Regions from separate parts of the Acetobacter persici genome, predicted to be linked through region 3. Evidence: riboswitches for the same ligand, from Rfam matches in the RefSeq annotation. Region 3 holds a riboswitch; each other region holds the start of a gene.
The links. A riboswitch is a leader RNA that binds a small molecule or an ion and turns the genes downstream of it on or off. The one in region 3 is predicted to bind cobalamin.
Positions count from the first base shown of each region.

Region 1 (5,359 bases), on a different contig from region 3:
TCCGGATTGTCTCCCGCACCAGCCGTCCGGCTGATGTGACCGGCCCGTTTGTGGATGATCGCCGGTCTATGGGCGTGGCCGTTGCGGATATTCATCTGTTTTGCGCCAAAAGTCAGCATGACATCAGTGCGCATCGTCAGGCTGTAAAACCGGCTGGCTGGTACCCGTCGGAAGGTGCGCAGTGTGTGTGGACCAATGGGGATGCGGAGCTTCCGTTGGGTGATTACCTGAAAGAGGGAAAAATGGGCATCCTCTCACTCCAGATTCTTGCAGCGGGGCCCTATATTATCCGCGCTGAGGAGACAGCGGAAACGCAGGTCAAAACGGCCTGATAGTCTGAAGGTCTGAAATGGGATGCAGGGTCTGCTTTTTCTGGCAGATCCTGCATTTTTTGAAGAGTGTAGTGTTATCGGAGCGCGGCAATGCCGGTCAGTTCCACACGCCACTCCGGTCTGGCGAGTTTTGCTTCGACCGTCGCGCGGGCGGGTTTGTTGTCCCGGTCCAGCCAGGCGTCCCATGCGCGGTTCATGCCTGCCATATCGTTCATATCCGCCAGAAAAATCTGCACGGAAAGCAGGCGGCTTTTATCTGTGCCCGCTTTGGCCAGAAGGGTATCCACCTGCCGCAGGATATCGGCCATCTGGCCTTCCGCATCCAGAGTGGCATCATCAGCAATCTGCCCGGCCAGATGCACAAGCCCGTTGTAAATGACAGCGCCGGTCAGGCGTTCTTCGGGGTCAAGACGTGTAATGGTCATGGATGTGTTTCCAGTTTTCTATCCGGTGGTGTCAGGCAAGCGGCATGTTATCAATCAGCCGGATGTCTCCAAGGCTGGCCGCAACAAACAGGCGGGTGCCGGGGTCAGCTTTTTCTGACGGCGCCAGAGTTTTTTCAGATCGCAGGTCCAGATAATGCACTGTAAACCCAGCGTCTTGCAGGGTTTGTGTGCAGCGCTCCAGCGTGGCGGCCACGGGTTTTCCGGCTTTCAGCGCGGCAACGCAATCCTGCAAAGCCTGTGGCAGATGGGTGGCCTGCTGGCGCTGGGCAGCGGTGAGCCGCCTGTTGCGGGAGGATAGCGCCAGATGGTCAGCTTCCCGCACGGTGGGCACGGGCAGAATGGTCACGGGCAGGTCCAGGTCCGTTACCATCCGGCGGATAATGCAAAGCTGCTGGAAGTCTTTTTCCCCAAACGCGGCAATATCGGCACGGGTTTGCATGAACAGCTTGGTGACGATTGTTGCCACGCCATCAAAATGGCCGGGGCGGTCCCCGCCACACAGCATCTTGTCCGGGCCGGAAACAGTAATGCGCGTGCAGAAGCCGGGCGGGTAAATCTGGGTTTCATCCGGGGCGTACAGAACATCCACTACGCCGGTTTGTGCCAGAAGGGCTTCATCCGCGTCCAGACCGCGCGGATAGAGCTGGAAATCATCCGGGTTGTTAAACTGGATCGGGTTGACAAAAATCGTCACAATCCGCCGGGTAGCTTTGCCGTCCAGCGCCTGCACCAGTGTCAAGTGGCCTTCATGCAAAGACCCCATGGTGGGCACCAGTCCGATTGTCTCCCCGTCCTTATGCCACTGAGTGACAATCTCGGTCAGTTCCTGTCTGGTTCTTACAAGCTTCATGACGCATCCCGGTTTGCAGTAAAAGCGCAGGACAGAGGACTACCCGGTCTGTGCACGATTGCCGGGAAATCCACTGTCCGTCCTGGGCCGTCTTACTGTGTTTTCAGGAATGGTTCCAGCAGCACACGGTCTGCCGGGCTGAGCCGGTCTGCCGCGGTGCTCGCCTGATGCCAGTAGGGATAGAGCAGGGGAGGCTGGCTGGCCTGATTAAGGCGGTTGAGCTGGTCTTCCGACAGCGTGAGTTCCGCGGCTTTCAGGTTGTCTTTCAACTGCTCTTCCGTGCGGGCGCCCACAATGACGGAGGTAATGGCCGGGCGATGCATGGTCCATGCCAGAGCGACCTGCGCTGCGGAAACGCCATGCTCTTCCCCAATAGCAAGCAGCACTTCCACAATATCAAAAAGCTTTTCCTTGTCATGCACCGGGGGTTCGCCAAAATTTTCAAGCTGACGGCCTGCGGGTGTTGGCTGGTTACGGCGATATTTGCCGGAGAGCAGGCCCCCTGCCAGCGGGCTCCAGACCTGCACGCCAATCCCCTGATCCACAGCCGCGGGCAGCAGTTCATACTCTGCATCGCGTGCCTGAAGTGAATAATAAATCTGCTGGGATACCGGGGCGATCAGCCTGTTGCGCTCAGCAACGGACAGCGCTTTCATCATATGCCACGCGGAGAAATTGGAAACCCCACTATAGCGGATCTTTCCGGAACGGGTCAGCGTATCAAGGGCTTCCAGTGTTTCATCCAGTGGGGTCTGACCATCCCATTCATGCAGATAATACAGATCAATATGGTCGCGGCCGAGGCGCTTCAGGCTGGCCTCACACGCGGTAATGAGATGCAGGCGGGAGGAACCAGCCCCGTTTGGTCCGTCCTGCGTGCGGAAGCGGGCTTTGGTCGTGACCAGAATTTCCTGCGAGCGCCCTTTCAGGGCTTCCCCCAGAATAGTTTCGGATTCCCCGGAGGAATAGATATCCGCCGTATCAAACATGGTGATGCCCGCATCCAGGCACAGGTCAATCAGGCGGCGCGCCCCGGCTGTGTCGGTATTCCCCGTCTTTGCAAAGTCCCCTTTGCCTCCAAATGTCATGGTGCCAAGGGTAAGGGCAGAAAGACGCAGGCCAGACCGGCCAAGTTGACGATACTGCATGAAGCTGTTCTCCGTGTGGGTGAAGAGTGAACGCGGATGACCGTTTTGAACTGGCAGTATAGAGGGACGTTTTCAAGGGTGTCAGGGCGTTCACTCTGTTTTGACAACCACCAGAGAGCCTGCTTAACAAAGGGCAGATGGTTCCCGTCAGGGGATGAAAAGGGAAGTACGGTGAGAACCCTTCTGTTTCTTGGCCGTCGCTGCCCCCGCAACTGTATGTGACATCAGGCGTGTTTTCCGCACTCTTGTTTTTGGGAGTGTTGACCCACTGGAGCGTGCTCCGGGAAGGGCGGAAACAGGCGAAAACTGCCGGAGCGCCGGGGGTTTTGTGTCATGAGCCAGGAGACCTGCCATCTTTGTGCTGAGTGTCATGTCTGGCGGGGTGTCCGGAGCGTGATGGTGCGTTGGGTCAACGCGCTACTATCTGGTTTGTCCTGATGGCCTTGTGATGAACACCCCCATGCGGCCTTGTGCTGTGTGTTGACTGAAGGGTGTTCATGTCTGCCGCGTTTTCTGCCCCAGTGGTGAAGGGATGGTGCCCAGGTCTGTTTGCCCCCATGCAGGCGGCGGATGGCTGGCTGGTACGTGTACGCCCGCCGCTGGGCCGGATAACCGCAGCGCAGGCGCATCTGCTGGCCAATGTTGCGGAGCAGGACGGCAACGGGCAGATCAGCCTGACCAACCGGGGAAATGTGCAGTTGCGGGGGTTCGCGCCGGAAGCGGCCCGTGCTTTCCCGCAGCGGATGATAGCGGCGGGCCTCGGGCAGGCAGACCCGGATGCTGAACGGCGGCTCGCACTTCAGATATCCCCTCTGGCGGGCGTGGACCCGGCCTGTGCGGGGGAGACGATGCTGTGTGCGGAGGCGTTGAGGGCCGGGTTGATCGGCTCTCCCGCTCTTTCAGCTTTGCCTGATAAATTCGGGTTTTGCGTCGATGGCGGTGGTTTTTTCCCCGTTGGGTCTTTGCAGGCTGATATCATGCTTCAGGCTGTACAAAACCCGGCTTCTGAGTGGGGAGGCTGGCGCGTTGTCTGTGGTGAGGCCCGCTCAGAGCCGCAGGGTTTGTCTGAGGCTGTGCAGACGGCTCTTGCATTGGCGGGTGCTTTTATAAAATGCCATGAGGCCATGCGCCCTTTGCGGGGGCCTGCTATTGCCCAGAGACTGTTTGCAGAAATCGGGGTTGCATGGGTACATGCTGCCAGAACAGAGAGGCAGCACGGTCGTGCGTTGGTTCAGAGGGCCGGACATCTGACAGGCCATCTTTATGCGGTGGCTGCGCCGCTGGGGCGTCTGACGGCAGCAACGCTGCGGGCCTGTGCAGATGTTGCGCAGACCGGTGAGGGCATTTTGCGCATGACACCGTGGGGGAGCCTGATTTTTGGCGGATTAAGGAAAATGCCGGAAATTTCAGGGCTTGTTATGCATCCAAGTGATCCGCGCTTGCGGGTCTATGCCTGCATTGGTGCGTCAGGCTGTGGGCAGGCTTCCGCCGACACAGGGCGGCTGGCGCTGCAACTGGCTCCGCTTTTGCCGGAGGGGATGGAGATGCACGTCTCCGGGTGTGCCAAAGGCTGTGCGCATCCGGGGCGTGCGACAGTCACGCTGGTTGCCGGGGCGGAGGGATATGGCGTGATCCGGAACGGACGCGCGGGGGATCAACCCGTCTGCGTTGTGCCGGAATGTGATGGTGCAAAGGTCGTGAGACAGGTTCTGTCTGAAGGAGATGTTAAAAATGCAGCCTTATGATTATATCCGCGATGGCGCTGCCATTTATGAACGCTCCTTTGCGACCATTCGCGCAGAAGCTGACTTAAGCGGTTTTTCCACCGAGCAGGCCCAGATTGTTGTTCGTATTATTCATGCCTGTGGCATGGTCGATGTAGCACAATCCGTGATGATGACGGAGGATTTTGTATCTTCCGCAAGAAAATCCCTTAAAAAATCCTGCGCTGTTCTGTGTGATTCCGAGATGGTGGCGCATGGCATTACCCGTGCGCGTCTACCTGCGGATAATGCCGTGGTGTGCACCCTGCGGGATGCGCGCACGCCAGACCTTGCGCGGCAGATTGGCAACACCCGGTCTGCCGCAGCGCTGGACTTGTGGGGGGAAAAGCTGGCCGGGGCCGTTGTGGCAATCGGGAATGCGCCTACAGCCCTGTTCCATCTTCTGGAACTGCTGGATGCCGGTGCGCCAAAACCTGCGGCTGTAATTGGTTTGCCGGTCGGCTTTGTCGGGGCGGCGGAATCCAAGGAGGCCCTTGCAAAAAGGCATGATATCCCATGGCTGGTTGTGCAGGGGCGGCTGGGGGGGAGTGCCATGGCCGCGGCGGCTGTCAATGCGCTGGCGAGTGAGGTGGAGTAATGGTGCGCGGAACGCTGCATGTGGTGGGCGTGGGGCCGGGAGACCCGGACCTGATGACGCTGCGGGCTGTTAAAACCCTGCAAGGGGTGCCGGTTGTGGCCTATTTCTGCCGGCATGACACACAGGGGCACGCGCGCCGCATCGCGCACGCGCATATTGCTGCCACAACGCAGGAAATACGGCTGGCTTATCCGTTTACCACCGAAATTTCCGTTAAAGACC
Region 1 is NZ_JAERKU010000001.1:189,332-194,690, reverse strand. It holds gene JK199_RS00885 (Hint domain-containing protein) at 1-332, shown strand, start outside; gene JK199_RS00880 (RidA family protein) at 407-757, opposite strand; gene panC (pantoate--beta-alanine ligase) at 789-1,628, opposite strand; gene JK199_RS00870 (aldo/keto reductase) at 1,721-2,776, opposite strand; cobalamin riboswitch at 2,898-3,145, shown strand; gene cobG (precorrin-3B synthase) at 3,274-4,521, shown strand; gene JK199_RS00860 (precorrin-8X methylmutase) at 4,508-5,137, shown strand; gene JK199_RS00855 (precorrin-2 C(20)-methyltransferase) at 5,137-5,359, shown strand, end outside.
Region 1: it holds a riboswitch for cobalamin, as region 3 does, so the genes downstream of both, cobG (precorrin-3B synthase) here and JK199_RS03095 (hypothetical protein) in region 3, are expected to answer to the same signal.

Region 2 (5,359 bases), on a different contig from region 3:
AGGTATTTTGTGATGTGGTAGCCGACATCCAGATTCACTTCCTTATAGCCGTGTGAGCGCATGGAGTTATCTTCAATCAACGGATAGGAGCCGAGCCAGCGGAACTGCACGCCACCAAAGATGCCGCAGGGGTGGTCCGCCAGCAGGCCGAACGAGCCGATAAAATTGGGGGCATTGGCCACATACAGCCCCGGCAGACCATACACACCGGGATTGCCGGTAAAATAACGGGCATGGGTTGAGGCGATATCTGCATTCAGCTCCAGCCAGGATAGCGGGTGATACTGGCCGGAGAGTTCAAACCCCTGCCTGCGGCTGGGGGCGCCGGCGTCATTCACGCCTTCATCCGCATCATATGTCAGTTCCGAGCTAAAATCGATCCGGAAAAAGGCTGCCTGTAAATTCAGTTTTGGGATGATATTGGTGCGCACGCCCAGTTCTTCACTGGTGGCGCGTGTCATGAAGGGCGTGGCGATGGCCCCGTTGGCAATGCCGTCGGTCGGGACGGTACCCAGCACGGCACGGATATCGTTAGAATGGTAGCCCTGCCCTGCGCTGATATAAAACTCCGTTTTATACCACGGGCCAAAAATCAGGCTGCCCTTGGGCTGGAAAAGCCACTGATGCACCTTGCCGTTATAGCCGGAAACAAGACTGTGGTCTGAACCGCCGTAATAATCCCCGCGCAGGCCGACAACAGTGCGCAGCCAGGGCAGCCAGTGCGTAATATTCTGGCCAAACAGGCCGACATTGCCCTGAGATACTGTATCGGCATTACAGACATACCGGCCTGTGGGCACGCTGCTGTCCGGGCAGTCCGGCAGGACTTTCCGCTGGTGGGTGTGGCGGCGGTCAATATAAATACTGTCCCAGCGGCCCTGTACGCCAAAAGTGGTGTCTGTTGCACGGTGCAGCACCGTATCATGCCGCTGATAGGCGGACGTGCCACCAAAGGTGGTGCGGGTTTCATCCTGCTGTTCCTGATCCCCGTTGATGGGGTCATTCAGGTAATGACTGAAATCATTCCATAATGTCAGGCGGCTATGCACAACATAGAGGGACGTTTTAAGCTGCCAGTTATCCTGATGCAGAACGTGATGGGCGGAGACGCTGAACCGTTCTGAATAGCCGCCATCACTTGGGTCGAGAGAGCCGTAACGGCTGATCAGGCCTTTCTGATAGGCTTCCAGTGGCTGATCTGTCGTGTTGTTCCACAGGCCCCGGTAATACAGGCCAGTCAGGTTGAATTTGGTGTGTTCTGTTGTGTGGGTGTAGCGGGCAGCGGATTTGATGCCCCGGAAATTATCCGGATGCGCCCACGGGCCATTGAGATGGTCGAGCGAGAAAGCGCCAAGCAGCTTATCGCCATTTTTGAAATGGGCTGTATCGCCAATAAAGGCATGCTGGTCCCCCAGCGTGCCGAGGCTGCCGGTGGCCTGCCCGCGCAGATCATCCGTCAGGCGGATATGGTCGGACCCGACGACGCCAAAATCCCCCACATCCGCGTAAAACGGGCCTTTGGTGTAGTCGATCCCCTGCGCAAGTTCGGGCATGAGGAAATTGACGTCCGTATAGCCCTGCCCGTGCGCGTGGGTGGGTTCATTCACCGGCATATCATCCACAAAACTGGCGAGGTCTGTGCCGTGATCAAGATTGAAGCCACGCAGCAGATACTGGTTGGCTTTGCCCTCGCCCGAATGGGCCGTGACAACCAGACCGGGCACGGATTCCAGCAACTGGCCCACGCGATACACCGGGCGCAGGCGGAGTTCTTTGGCAGTAATGCTGCCCTGACTGGCGGTGAGCGCGCGGCCAATCGGGTCTGTGTGGGAGGCGATCACCTGAAGATGTTCTTCCCCGTGGGCGTCAGCCGTTTTGTGGCCGAGGAGCTTCTGGGCGGAGACCGGGGGACGGCGGTCCGCAGAGGGGGTGCCGGACGTCGCGCGCTGGCGTTGAGCGGAAGCAGGACGAACGCCGGTCTGGGGGGCGTGCGGGCCTGTGGTTGTCGCGGTGCGTCTGGCAGTCCCTCCGCCGGGTTTTGCGCGGTGGGCCGCCTGTGCCGTGAGGGTGGTGAAAGCGGAGGCGCAGAGCAGCGCGACGACAAACGGAGAGCGCCCGCGCCCGGCAGGACGCGGAAACACGACGTGGACCATACCTGTTCCCCGATATCCGGCGCACCCCGTCCGGCTATCATGACTGAGCGACGAAGGCAGGTCTCCTGGCTCACGGAGGGGGATCTGATGCGCCTTCCCAGCCTTTTGGGCCAGTGGCGTGAGGCATCAGCGCACCGTTTACAGTTGCGGGGGCAGCCGCTGCCTGAACCCCGGACTGATGGCCCGGCCGGATTCTTCAGCGTTCCCTTTTCACTCGCTTGCGCGAGACCTTCGACAGCCGCAGAGGTAGGGGATGGGTTCCGGGCCGGTCAAGGGTTGGGGGATGGTGATTTCAAAAAAACGTCACACCGTGCGAGGGGCCGAAGCGTATAGGAAGAGGGCGTCTGAAATCTTTCTGCCTTGTGAGCACGATGATGCCTCAGTCTTCCAGCCCCGCACCCGAAACTGCCCCGGCCCTCACGTTGCGGGAGGCTGCTACGGAGCGGTGGCTGGCAACATTGCGCCAGAAAATGAAAGCGGACGGCACGCAGCCCCGCGTCCATTTTAGCCGCACACCGGACCGCCTGCCTGACCGTGAAGGCGTGATGCGGGATTTTGAATAACCGCTCACGTTTTGTGAGCGGAAGCAACGGTCTTTCCTCTGAGACGTTTTGAAGCTGTGGCGGTGCCCGTTTTTTCGGGTGCTGCGCGTTTTCTAACGGAATGAGGACGTTGCCGTGATGACCCTGCCCCGCAAACCGGTTTTAAGTCTGGTGCTGGCTGCCGGCCTGCTTGGCGCTGGTATGGCGGCTGCTCCGGCACACGCCCAGCGCAGTATGCTGTTTTCCGGCACTCTGGCCCCTGAGCATGGCGCGCCCGCCCACATGCAGGGCAAAGTGATGGCGCTGTATTACCCCGGAGCGCATGTGCTGCGCTACACCGTGACATGGGACGGCCTGACCGGCCCGGTGACCATGGCCCATCTGCATGGCCCTGCCCTGCCCGGCAAGGACGCGCCAGCAATGGTGACAGTGCATGGCCCCTATAAAAGCCCGCTGAGTGGCAGCGTGATGCTGAGCAGCGAGACAGAACGTGACCTGCAGGACGGGCGTGTTTACCTGAACCTGCATACCAAAGCCTATCCGGGAGGAGAGGCGCGGGCGTGGCTGGGGAAGAGTGAGTAACGAATTCCGTGCGAAGAGGTGAGACACTCGTTCAGCACCGAGGTTCTCAAACGACATGACAGCGTGCAGGTAAAAAAATTCCGGGGCCATCCTGTGCTGTACAGGATGGCCCCGGTATTCTCTCTTAAGACTCAGTTTTTACGACGGCTCAGGCAGAGTGAGCGGCAGTTTCTGGCTCCGGCGTGGCATCTGTCTGCTGGTAAGGGCCGGCCGCGCAGACATTCAGCGTCAGCAGGCTCATTGAGCGCCTGATCATAAGCGGCAGCGGCAGGTGAGCATGGCCACTGGTCCAGGCATAATCTGCCTCTGCGGCATACCAGCCAGCCAGTTTGTCCTGCTCAAGATGTGCGGTGATCCTGGTCGTCTTATTGGCTGTCATCAGATGGATTTTTCCAATGGCGACACCCAGCATACGGCGATCATCCACAAACGGACCAATCACATCACTCGGGCGGCTGGCGCGGGAGACGATCTCAACAGATGCGACGCCCGGCGGCAGCATGAAGCGATATTGTCCGTCTTTTTGAGATACCGGACGAACGATAGCACCCGTTTGGGTGATCAGATGCAGCTCCGGATTGGTTGTCATAGTAGATTTGTCGGGTACCTGACGGTCAGACACATTTTCTGCCCGGCCTGCCAGCTTATGGAACAGCGGCTCTACAAAGGCACGATCCACGCTCAGCGGAACAGCCGCGTCCGTCGCCCAGTCCTGCGGTGTGCCACCGAGAGCCACAACAGAACCAGACTGAGAGAACGTCCGGCGGTTCCCTGTATCCAGATAGCTTTCTGTCAACATGCCATCGGCCATCAGAACGGAATGCTGTTCCGTTTCTACATGGAAATAGTCATAGGACGTGATGGACGTATCATAGAAAATGGAAGCGCCATTCACCAGCATACGAACCGGGACAAAGCGCCCTGAGAAAAACAGGCAATGTTCCGGGGTAATGAGCATATCCTTATACGGCACGCCTTCAACAATAGCGTCTTTGCAAATGCGCACCGGATATCCTGCCTGATCGTCCGCCAGATGAGTGCGCACTTCAGCATGGGCCTTACCGGCCCAGACAATGCGGCGGGATTGCAGAGAACCGTCCACATACGCCGTGACTTCATCGCCAAGACGGAGGGTTTCAACGGCGACTTCCCCAGCCGGGGTTTTAATCATAGTGCCGGAAAGGAAGCAGACTTCACCCAGAGCCCCACCGTTGCCATTGCTGACCAGCTCGAAGCCCGTTGCTTTAACACCGGGAATGTTGAGGGTAATGGTCTCTTTGTTAGCCAGCGTGATCACGACCTGATCATCTGACGGGTAGGCATAGGACACCCCGTCCGCAGAAACACCTGCCAGATCAATACTGTCAGAATTCCCGGGGGCAGTACCACTAAAGCCGCTGATGACGGTGCTGACAGTCCCACCATTTTCCAGACCGGAAATCGTCAGGCCGTGGTTCGCATCAGTCGGGAGGACAACAGTGCCACCAGCATTGTTCCACAGGGTCGCAGAGCCTCCGGCCTGAAGGGTAATAACGCCGGAGAGGACGCCACCGTTACTGACAGTGACAAGACCTGTGCTGGCGACGCTTGTATCACCCAGTGTGCCACCAGATTCTACATAAACTTCGCCGCCCGCTGTGACCGTATTATTATCTGCGTGCCCACCAGAGGCGATATCAAGAACACCACTGGTATTGATGGTAGTACCTGTTGCAGATCCCTGCAAACCCAGACCACCACGGCTGTCAATTACCGTGTTAACGGCAGAACCACCGGCCATGACGCGCCCGAGACTCCAGGCTTCAAACGTAGCCGCAGACATTGTAGCGCCACTGTCAACAATGACGTTCAGCGAGGTGTTACCGGACGATGCACTGATGGTTGCAGAATTGAGCGTCGCACCAGACTGCGCTGACAGAACACCCCCATTTACAGTGGTGTTTTCTGCAACGCCGGTCGCGCCGCCGACATATATGGTACCGCCGCTGACAACTGTCCCACTCTCAAGAGACCCCGCCACCCCAACGCCGGCGCCGGAGGAGACAACAGCGCTCAGAACCTGTCCCCCGGCACTGATGCCCA
Region 2 is NZ_JAERKU010000005.1:17,927-23,285, forward strand. It holds gene JK199_RS07605 (TonB-dependent receptor) at 1-2,141, opposite strand, end outside; cobalamin riboswitch at 2,192-2,401, opposite strand; gene JK199_RS07610 (hypothetical protein) at 2,516-2,716, shown strand; gene JK199_RS07615 (CHRD domain-containing protein) at 2,834-3,277, shown strand; gene JK199_RS07620 (Hint domain-containing protein) at 3,426-5,359, opposite strand, start outside.
Region 2: it holds a riboswitch for cobalamin, as region 3 does, so the genes downstream of both, JK199_RS07605 (TonB-dependent receptor) here and JK199_RS03095 (hypothetical protein) in region 3, are expected to answer to the same signal.

Region 3 (5,359 bases):
CTACCACATCATCACCGCGTTTGATGCACTGGATCTGGCGGCAAAGCAGGCCACAAAGCCCGTTCTGCCAAAGCTGTAAGGCATGGGCGTTTTTCGGTTAAAGCCGGAAGACGGATGTGTCAGGACCTGATAAACGAAACGGCGTGAGTATGACCCAGACCCAACCCGCGCGGCAGGAAGAAGAAACGCTTCTGTCGCTCTCCCTTCGCCATCCTCCTGCCAACCTTGAAGCAGAGCAGGCCCTTCTGGGCGCGCTGCTGACAAACAACCGGGCGTATGACCGTGTTTCCGACTTTCTGACGGGCGCGCATTTTGCCAATCAGGTCAATGGCCGGATTTATGATGCCATTGCCCGCCGGATTGAAAACGGCCAGCTTGCGGACCCTGTTACGCTGCGGGCCGAGCTTGAAAACTCCGGAATCCTGAATGATGTCGGTGGTATGGCCTATCTGGCCAAACTGCTGACCTCCATGGTCGGCATTATCAACGCCGGGGATTATGGCCGCGCCATTCATGATGCGTGGATCCGCCGCCAGTTGATTGATATTGGCGAGACCGTGGTGAACAGCGCGTTTGGCACAATTTCTGATCTGTCCGGCCCGGACCAGATTGCCGCGGGGGAAGAGGCTCTGTTCCGCCTCGCGACGGAAAAAGGGCAGGACGGCGGCTTTGTGGTGTTTGACCGTGCCCTGACGGACGCCATTAAAACAGCGGAACTGGCCTTCAAGCGGGAAGGGCATGTGTCCGGTCTGACTTCCGGCCTTCGGGATCTGGACAAGAAAACCGGTGGCCTGCACCCGTCGGATCTGATGATTCTGGCGGGGCGTCCCGCCATGGGGAAAACCGCGCTGGCCACCAAAATTGCCTTCTCCGCCGCGCGTGCGCTGATGATTGAGGCGGAAGAGAAAGGGCCGGGCGTGGAGCCAACCGGCACGGTGGCTATTTTCTCGCTGGAAATGTCGGCCGAGCAGCTGGCCACCCGTATTCTGTCCGAGCAGGCGGAAGTGTCCGGTGAAAAAATCCGTCGTGGGGATATCGGGCAGAAAGAGTTTGACCGCTTTGTGCGCGTCAGCCGTGAACTGTCCCGCCTGCCGCTGGTGATTGACGATACCCCGGCGATCTCGCTTTCCGCCATGCGGACCCGCTGCCGCCGGCTGAAGCGCACGCGCGGGCTGAGCCTTGTGGTGGTGGATTACCTCCAGCTTATGCGTCCCTCCGTTGGTACACGCCCGGAAAGCCGCGTTCTGGAAATCTCCATGATTACACAGGGCTTAAAGGCGATTGCGAAGGAACTGGAAGTGCCGGTTATCGCGCTCTCCCAGCTCTCCCGTCAGGTGGAAAGCCGGGAAGATAAACGCCCCATGCTTTCGGATCTGCGTGAATCCGGGTCCATTGAGCAGGACGCGGATTCCGTGATGTTTGTGTATCGTGATGAATATTACCTCCAGCAGCGTATGCCCAAGGAAACAGCGTTTGATTCCATGGAAAAATACTCAGCCGCGCTGGATGACTGGCAACGTAAAATGAGCCTTGTGCATAACAAGGCCGAACTCATTCTGGAAAAACAACGTCACGGCCCCACCGGTGTCGTGCATCTGTTCTTTGAAGGTGAATTCACACGTTTTGCGGATCTCGATATGGTGCATGAGGAGCCGCATCACTAAGAGCGGCCCGCTGCACGCAGGCTGGTGCGGCGCAGCCGCCTGATGCCGATAAGAACGCCGGACAGAAAAACGCAGAACACGCCACATAATAACGGCACGGCAATGCTTCGGTGCGTCAGGGTTCTGCGCAGTCCGGCCTGAAAATCCAGATCATGAAACCCGTACACCAGCCAGCGGGACCGGCGGGCAGGGCCGTCCAGAATGGTCTGCACAGCGCCGGACTGTCCATCCAGATAGGTCAAGGTGCCATCCGCCGCCTGTGCCCGCCAGACGGGAAAATGGCGTTGATGCGTGGGGCGGCTGAAGTAATAGGCATCCGCCTGCGTTAGAAACGTCAGATCGTCCGGCGTTTTCAGCAAGCCTGCGGACTGCAGGGGCTGCCTGATCTGCTCTGGGGTGAGAGGGGCTGGAGTGAGGGCTTCATCCAGTCTCCGGCTCCTGAGGCCGGCAGCGGTTTGCTCCGTGATCTGCATAAAAACTTTGCTGTTTAGAAAAGCCGTTTTTATGCCGGTGCATCCGGGTGGTGCGGCACTTATCAACCGTGAGAGAACCTGATGGATCTCCGCGCCGGTCGCCGTGCCAGTCACGCGCAGGGGGCGGGTCGCGTTTGGATTGCTTTGAAACAGGCCTGCGGGAGACATGGTAAGCAGCCCGGTTGTAACCCATAAAAGGGCCAGTACACCAAACACCGCGCCACTGAGGTGATGGACCCCATGCCACCTTTTATAAGGGGTAAAAGGGGCGGCGCGGCGGAGGCGCAAAACGCCAATCCATAGCCCGGTAACGGTGAGAAAAACTCCTGTGCCAGACAAAAGAATAACGACGTCGCTCCAAACCGCCGGGTGCTTGCGCAGCACCGCCGGGTAAAGCCAGTGTGGAATAGCCCCCACCCATGCCCAGAGGCGGGTGGAGCGTGTTGTGGCCTGCATGACCTCTCCGGTCAGGGAGGAGACGTACACCTGCGTGTGCGCCGCATCGGGAAACAGAAAGCGATAAAAGCCATTTTCCCGGCCATGCGTATCCAGAACCCACTGGTCGTCTGTGGTCAGGCCATCAAAGACGGGGCGGCCTTGTGCGCCGGTGGCCCGCGCGTATCGGATGGCGCTGGCAGCAGCATCTTCCGGGGGGATGCGCCCCGCATGGCCGGTGCGCAGGTCCAGCGCAAAAGGTGGGCCTTCCTGTGGCGTGAGTGTCAGAACCGGTTCGTGCCCTACCATATTGATCTGAAAAGCCTGAAAGCGTTCTGTGCTGCCCAGTTCAGCCAATTTCGGAAGTATGGCGGGCCAGTGGATTTCCGTCGGAACACGGCGCAGGGCGCTTTCCTCCGGCTGAGGCCATGTGTGCCAGAGCATGACAAGGCCGGAGGCGCACCAGCCTGCCATCAGCAGGCCCATGCCAATGCCCAGCCATCGGTGGGTCAGATACAGCGTCCGGCGGAAGGCCTTCATGCGGGGCTGTTATACAGCGCCATGGCGGCGTTCTGGGCGCCGCGCGTCCAGTGGACGGCAACATAGGCCCGCACAATGCGCTGCGCGGCAGCGGGCGGCATGTCCGTGCTGAGGGCTGGCATGGCTTCAAGATAGTCAGAGGCGGTGAGGAGCAGCGGCCGGAAAGCCTCTTCCAGCACAGCACCCCGTTCCCGGTGGGGGGCGGGCAGGGACGGGACCAGTTTGAGGAAGAGTGCGTGGCCGTTCTGGGCAATGACCTCCTCCTGCTCAGGAGGCGGCAGGTGCGCCAGATGCGCGGCCTGCAAGGCATGAGCGCGGGACGGGCAGGCGCTGAGCAGGCGGGAAAAAGCCGGGTGATATGCCTCTTCTGGTTGAAAAGGTCGGGGGAAGGGGGAAAACGGTCCCACTGGTATACTCCTGCCTTCCGGTACATCCCGCCCGGCGGCGCGGTCTGAACGACAACAGCAGGTCTCCTGGCTCACGGTTAAACGTCCGTCTCCCGCCTTCCCGGTTGTGCACCAGTGGCGTGCCTTGCGGCAAAAAGACACGGACAGACCGCCTACAGTTGCGGGAGCAGCGACCGACTGAGCCGTGCGGCACGGCATACGGTCTTCCCTTTTAACCCGCCTGCGCGGGGCTGTTGACTGACAGGGAGAGACTGTACGCAAATGCCGGTTTTGCGCAACAGGCTGGGATGCAACGTGTGCACGGCCTGCGCCTTAGAGCCGTTTTTTATGGGGTATAAAGCAGCACGTTCGTTGACAAGGTTTTTCAGACCCTGTTTACGCTGCACGCAGCAATGGTGCTTTGTGGCTGCGTGCGCGGCCAGAAGGCTAAGAGGGAAATCGGTCCAAGCCGATGCTGCCCCCGCAACTGTAAGCTGAGAGGGCTTGCGGCGTTTATGCCACTTTCTGTGCCACCCACAGGGGGGAAGGCAGCCGCAGGACCCGAGGACCAGCAAGCCAGGAGACCTGCCATTACGCCAAAGTCACGGACGGAGCTGCCATACGGGGTGATGTGGCGGCGAGGCACGGTTTGCTCAGTGCCTCCATCGCGGTGACGTTGTTTTGGAGCGAACCCGTGCGTCCAGTCTCTTATGCCCTCAGTCTTCTGTTCGGCATCAGTTGCGTGCCCGCAGCCTATGCGGCCACCCCTGATCCCTCAGACCCGAAAGGCAGCGCTGCCCATCCGTATAAAAAACGGACAGCAGTACCCCCGGCCAGAAAGGTGGCAGGCCCTGAATATATCACGGCTTATGGTAAAACTGCCCCTCTCCAGATAACACCCGCAGTCGGTGGGAAACTTGGCCTGTCCATCCAGCACACGCCGGGCACACTCAATGTGGTCTCGCATGATCTGATGATGCAGCGCGGTTATGCTCAGGCTGAGGCCGCGGCAGACAGCGCGCCGGGTGTTTCCTCTGGCGGGTCTCCGGGGTCACCCGCGCAGCTGATGATGCGCGGCTTTACCGGCAACCAGATTCTGGTGCTGCATGATGGCCAGTATTTTGGCCCGACCACCATGGTCAACCGGCCTCAGAACACCTTCAATCTGGAAAGTGTGCAGGTGCTTAAAGGCCCGTCCTCCGTGCTGTATGGGCAGGGGGCCGTGGGCGGCACGGTGGATATGCGTAGCCGTACGCCCACGTTTGATGGCCCGCATGCCAATGCGCTTGTGTCCTACGGCAGTTTTAATACGTGGAACGCCGGGATTGGTGGCTCCGTGCCCATTACGCAAACGCTTGCGTTGCGCACGGATTTCAGCCGGACATCGTCTGACGGATTTGTAAAAGGAGCTGACCCGCACTCGGATGATTTTACGACAACCTTGCTGTGGAAGCCGACGGAAAAGTTCACCGCGCGGCTGAGCATGGATTATCTGACGGACCGGCTTTCCACTTATTACGGCACGCCGCTGGTGGATCTGTCGCAAACAGGCGGGCGCGTAGGCGGTTTGCTAAGTTCCAGCAAAGGGTTGGGCCTTACCCGCGCGTCCCTGTGGCGGTACTATAACGTGCGGGACGGCAAGGCCGGGTCTGTCAACGCGACGCCCACACTGCATCTGGACTGGCGGGTGAACAGCCATGTTCTGTTTCATAACAGCAGCTATTTCATTTATTCCAAACGGCGCTGGAACAACGCGGAAAGCCTGACTTACATCAGCGCCCCCGGCCAGACGGATGCCGCAGGCAATGCCATTGCCCCCGGCAGCATCAGCCGGGACCGGTTTTATGTGTATCAGAACCAG
Region 3 is NZ_JAERKU010000002.1:194,472-199,830, forward strand. It holds gene JK199_RS03080 (AGE family epimerase/isomerase) at 1-79, shown strand, start outside; gene JK199_RS03085 (replicative DNA helicase) at 150-1,664, shown strand; gene JK199_RS03090 (PepSY domain-containing protein) at 1,661-3,112, opposite strand; gene JK199_RS03095 (hypothetical protein) at 3,109-3,519, opposite strand; cobalamin riboswitch at 3,559-3,769, opposite strand; cobalamin riboswitch at 3,896-4,105, shown strand; gene JK199_RS03100 (TonB-dependent receptor) at 4,193-5,359, shown strand, end outside.

Region 4 (5,359 bases), on a different contig from region 3:
CAGCACAGTGGGGGCACGCCGCTCCGCCAGTGCGGCGAGCAGCGCGTGTGTAGCGTCCGGAATACGCCGCTCTTCCAGCAACAGGTTGGTCAGCCACAGGGTCAGGCAATCCAGCAGGACCGGGCGCGTGGCGTGGGCGCGCAGAACATCGGCCACGGCAAATGGCTCTTCTACTGTCTGCCAGCCCTCCGCCCGGCTGGCGCGGTGGCGGGCAATGCGCTCCTGCATTTCCGTATCAAACGCGCGGCCTGTGGCAAGGTAGACCCACGGGGCGGGCAACGCTGTAATCAGGGCTTCCGCATGGCGGCTCTTGCCAGACCGCGCACCGCCCAGAATGAGCGTTGTGCCGGGCAGGCCTGCGGGGAGCAGGGCTGTCTCCGGTTCCGGCATGACCGCCGCAGCGGGCGTGGCTGAGGGCTGCTGGCCCGACGGAGGGGCAGTGTCTGCCTTGAGCGAGAGAGTGTTCATGCGCTATCCGCTTTCCTGCTGCCATGTCAGTATGGCGTTTATAACAGCATAAATTCAGGGTCATGCCACCAGCCTCCTCCCCCGCTCCTGCTCCTCCGTTTGCGTCCCTCGCCGCCCTGCGCGCTGCCTGCCTCGCGCTGCCGGAGGCCGATGCCACGGCCCGACGCAGCATTGCGGCGCATGAGGCCGAGTTGACCAAACCGGCGGGGAGTCTGGGGCGGCTGGAAGAGCTGACACAGTGGCTGGGCGGCTGGCAGAAGCGGGCGCAGCCCCGGCTGGACCGGGTGCAGATTCTGATTTTTGCGGGCAATCATGGCGTTGTGCGGCAGGGCGTTTCTCCCTGGCCGCAGGATGTGACGGCCCAGATGGTGCAGAATTTTGAACAGGGCGGGGCTGCCATCAACCAGCTTGCCCATGTGGCAGGCGCGACGTTGCAGGTTGTGTCTGTGCGCGGGCTGGCTGCCACGGCGGATTTCACCACGGCTCCGGCCATGACGGAAGAAGCCTTTCTGGACGCCGTGCAGACAGGGTATGACGCCGTGCCGCATGCGTGTGACATGCTGTGTCTGGGGGAAATGGGCATTGGCAACACCACGGCGGCAGCGGCTCTGGCGGCGGCTTTGTTTGGCGGCACCGGGGCCGACTGGGCCGGACGCGGCACCGGGCTGGATGCCCCCGGCGTGGCGCATAAAGCGCGGGTGATTGATGCCGCTCTGGCGCACCATAAGGCAGAAATGGCGGCGACACAGGGGGCCTCTGCGGCGGAGAGCGAACGCGCAAAGCAGTTGGGCGCAGTAACACCTGCCTATGACCCGCTGGAAATAGCCCGCAGGCTGGGCGGGTATGAACTCGCGGCTTTGCTGGGGGCGACACTGGCGGCGCGGCATTCCGGCATTCCGGTGTTGCTGGATGGATTTGTCTGCACGGCTGCGGTGGCTCCGTTGGCGCGGCTGGCCGCAGGTAACGCCGAGGCCAAAGCTGAGGCTGGTAATGAGACTGGCGCCGGGCTTGAAGATCAGGCTCGGAGCGAGGCTGCAACGGGGGGACTGGCCCATACGCGCCTTTCCCATTGTTCTGCCGAGGCAGGCCATGCGCGGCTCGCGGAAAAGCTGGGGCTGGGGCTGGTGCCGTTGCTGGACCTTGGTTTGCGGCTGGGGGAAGCCTCCGGCGCGGCACTGGCGGTCCCGCTGCTGCGGGCGGCGGTGGCGTGCCATAATGGCATGGCGACTTTTGCGCAGGCTGCGGTTTCAGGCCGCACAGGATGAAGCCTGCCCCGGCTGAATCCTGTGCGGCCCGGGTGCGGCTGGATGTGGCCTGTGGGCTGAGTTTATTGACGCGCCTGCCGGTAAGCTGGCTGCTGTCCCCCGCGCAGCGGGCCAGCACGGCGCTCTGGCCTATGGGCCGTTCTATCTGGTGCTGGCCGCTGATCGGCGCGGGCCTTGGCGGGCTGGTGGGGATGCTGTTCTGGCTGCTGCGGCTGAGCCATATGGCGGCTTTGCCTGCGGCAGGGCTGGCGCTGGCCTTCCAGTGTGTGCTGACCGGCGGCCTGCATGAGGACGGACTGGCTGACATGGCGGACGGCTGCGGCGGGGCCACACGGGCGCGTCGGCTGGAGATTATGCGCGATAGCCGGACTGGCAGTTACGGCGTGCTGGCCCTGAGCCTGAGCCTGCTGGTGCGGGCCTCCGCCATTGCGGCTCTTCCTGCAACTATGGCGGTGCTGGCGCTGGCTGTGTCCGGCTGTCTGGCGCGCGCGGCATTGCTGGTTCTGGCCGCCTACCTGCCCCCGGCCCGGCCCGACGGTCTGGCCCGCTCACTCAGTCCGCTGCCGCGCGGGCCGTTATGGATGGGGTTGCTTCTGACCGCGGGGTGTATGGGCGGGATACTGCGGGAAATGCTCTACGCTCCCACCGCAACGATGGGCGGCCGGCTTTCCCGTGAAAACCTGATGTGGCTCCAGTCCGGGCTTGTGGCCACGGGGGCTGCTCTGATGGCCTGCATTCTGGTGGGAGGCGCGGCCCGCCGGATGCTGGGAGGCTATACGGGAGATGTGCTGGGCGCGGCGGCAGTTGTTACTGAATGTTGTGTGCTGTCGGCTCTGACAGCCGTGCTCTGAGGCGCACCGCGCGCAAAACCGGGCAACCGGGCAACCGGGCAACCGGGCAACCGGGCAACACGGAAGAACAATAAGACAGTGCAGGCAAGAGCCCTGTGGATGCGGGCCAGACGGGCGGTTGCCAGACGAGGGGTTGCCGGAAGGGCAGGGCCAGACGGGGGCTGAATAAATTGACAGGGGCGCAGGGGCCGTTCAGACTAAAGGCTGATCTGGGGAAGCTGGTGGAAATCCGGCACGGTCGCGCCACTGTAATCCGCTTGCTGCAAGCGGGAAGTCAGACCTCCAGCCTTGTTTTTCTGTTCACCGCGGAACGCGTTTTTACCAGCGGAGCCTGTCTGATGATGCATCCTTCCTCCCCCCGCGCGCAGGGTATTGCCGCACCTGCCCCCGTTGCCATTCCCGTTGGCGCCTTGCTGCCCTGGGCCGTGTTTGGCCTGCTGCTGTCCGTGCTGATGCTGTATTTTGTGGGGGCGGAACAGGGGGCTGTTTCCCTGATTTCCGGGCATGAAGTGCATGAATTTGTGCATGATGGCCGCCATCTGCTGGGCTTTCCCTGCCACTAAACCGCAGGGTTTTTTCTGATGATTGCTGGACGTTTGCTGGCACGCGGCATGATTGCCGGGTGCCTTGCGGCTGCACTTGCCTTTGCGTTTGCCCGCCTGTTTGGGGAACCGCAGGTGGCGCTGGCCATTGCGTTTGAGGCTGCGCGCAGTGCGGCGGAAGGGGCTGCCCCGGAGCCGGAAATGGTCAGCCGGTCCGTGCAGGCCAGTTATGGTCTGGCCGCCGCCACGCTGCTTTATGGCGCGGGGTTTGGCGGGCTGTTTGCGCTGGTGTTTTCCTTTGCCTACGGGCGGCTGTCCTTCTCCTCCCCCCGCGTGCTGGCGCTTCTGCTGGCTGCCGCCGGGTTTGTGACCGTGGTTCTGGTGCCGGACCTGAAATACCCGCCCAACCCGCCTGCCGTGGGGAACCCCGCCACGCTGGCGCTGCGGACGGAAACCTATTTTGTCATGATTGCGCTTTCCATCTGTGTGGCGGCCATTGCCTGCCTGATTGGCCAGAAAGTGGCGCAGGTGCGCGATAACTGGACCGGCTGGCTGTGCGGTGGCGCTGTCTTTGTGGGGCTGGCCGCCCTTGTGCAGTTTGGCCTGCCGGATGTGAATGAAGTGCCGGACGGCTTCCCTGCCGTGGTGCTGTGGCGCTTCCGGGAAGCTGCCCTTGGCATGCAGGTGGCGCTGTGGGGCAGCATGGGGCTGATTTTTGGCGCGCTGGCAACGCCGGTGCTGCTGGGCCGCAGCCGGAGCTAAACCTCCCCCGCTGCACAGCGCGCAGGTGAGGGGTATTTCTCCCTCCCTGCTCTTTCTGAAAAACAGATGATGCGATAACAGACACCAGCACCCTAGTGACCAGAAGGAGCTGTGTGGCGGGTATGGACCAGAGCTGGCCTAAACTACATTCCAGACATGTCTGGTTGCTTTTCCTGTTAAGCTGCCTGTTTGCTCTGCCCATTTTTCTGGTCAACGTGCCGTATATGGATGATAACGCGCGCGTTTTATACGGCTACACATGGAGCCGCAGCGGGCGCATTTTCTCGACATTCCTGATGAATACGCTGGGTTTGCGCAGCCGCAATGTTCTTGATCTTGCTCCGCTGGGGCAGATTCTGGGCCTGCTGGCTCTTTCATACAGCGGGGCGTTGCTGGCCGCGCGGCTGTTGCGCGGGCGCAGGATGGATGATCTTTCCGTCTGTCTGTGCGCGCTGCCGCTGGCGGTGCAGCCGTTTTTTCTGGAAAATCTGTCTTATAAATTCGACGCCTTGCCAATGCTTATGGCCCAGAGCTGCGCTGTTCTGGCGGCGCTGGTGCCGGAGGGCTGGTCTGGCCGACGGCTGTTTGCCACATGCGCGGCTTTTCTGTTTGCGGTCATGTGTTTTTATCAGCCTGCGCTGAACACATTTCTGGCCCTCGCCGTGTTGCTATTTGTGTGTGACACCTGTGAAGGGCGGGATCAGGCGGCATGGCGGGCACTGGGCCTGCGGGTGGCCGCACTGGGCGTAACCTATGGTATGTATCACTTTGTAATTATCCGCCATTTTGTGCATGGCTCCTACGCTGGCCCCCATAGCGGGACCATGAGCCTGCATGATGTGCTGTCCGGGATGCTGTGGAACAACCTGCAACAGGCACGCGCCCTGCTGGCCTCCCTCCTGCATGGCGGGCCGGGCGTTGTTCTGGGCCTGTTTTATGCGCTCGGAGCGGCGTTTGTGTGGTCTGGTGTGCTGCCAGCCCTGCGCCGGACAGACAGAGTTGCAAAGCTGAACGCGCTGGCACTGGTGAGCGTGCCATTTCTCCTTGTGCTGCTGGTGCCGGGGATTGTGCTGATTCTGGCGGATACGGTCATTGCGCCACGGATTTTTATGTCGTTTTCCGCCTGCGTTATTCTGGCCAATCTGTTTTTTCTACAGACGGCTGTGGGCCAGAAACTCCGCTGGCTGGCGGTTGTGCCGCTCCTGTATTTTTATGTGGTGTCCTTTGATTTTGGAAACGCCATGCAGGCCCAGGAACAGTTTGAAAAGGAACAGGTGGAACGGCTGGCCAGCATGCTGGATGAAGCCGGTTTCCGCCCCGGAGATGATCTGTTCCTCTACGGCACGGAAGCAGAGGCCCCCATTGTGCGGAACGCCATTACCGCCCTGCCCTATCTGGCGGACGTGCTGCCGCGCCAGCAAATAAGTGATGATGCGTTTTTTGGCTATATCCGCCTGCGGCAGGTGGGCAT
Region 4 is NZ_JAERKU010000005.1:61,114-66,472, forward strand. It holds gene cobU (bifunctional adenosylcobinamide kinase/adenosylcobinamide-phosphate guanylyltransferase) at 1-390, opposite strand, end outside; gene JK199_RS07790 (nicotinate-nucleotide--dimethylbenzimidazole phosphoribosyltransferase) at 531-1,733, shown strand; gene JK199_RS07795 (adenosylcobinamide-GDP ribazoletransferase) at 1,730-2,584, shown strand; cobalamin riboswitch at 2,751-2,882, shown strand; gene JK199_RS07800 (CbtB domain-containing protein) at 2,923-3,147, shown strand; gene JK199_RS07805 (CbtA family protein) at 3,169-3,888, shown strand; gene JK199_RS07810 (glucosyltransferase domain-containing protein) at 4,011-5,359, shown strand, end outside.
Region 4: it holds a riboswitch for cobalamin, as region 3 does, so the genes downstream of both, JK199_RS07800 (CbtB domain-containing protein) here and JK199_RS03095 (hypothetical protein) in region 3, are expected to answer to the same signal.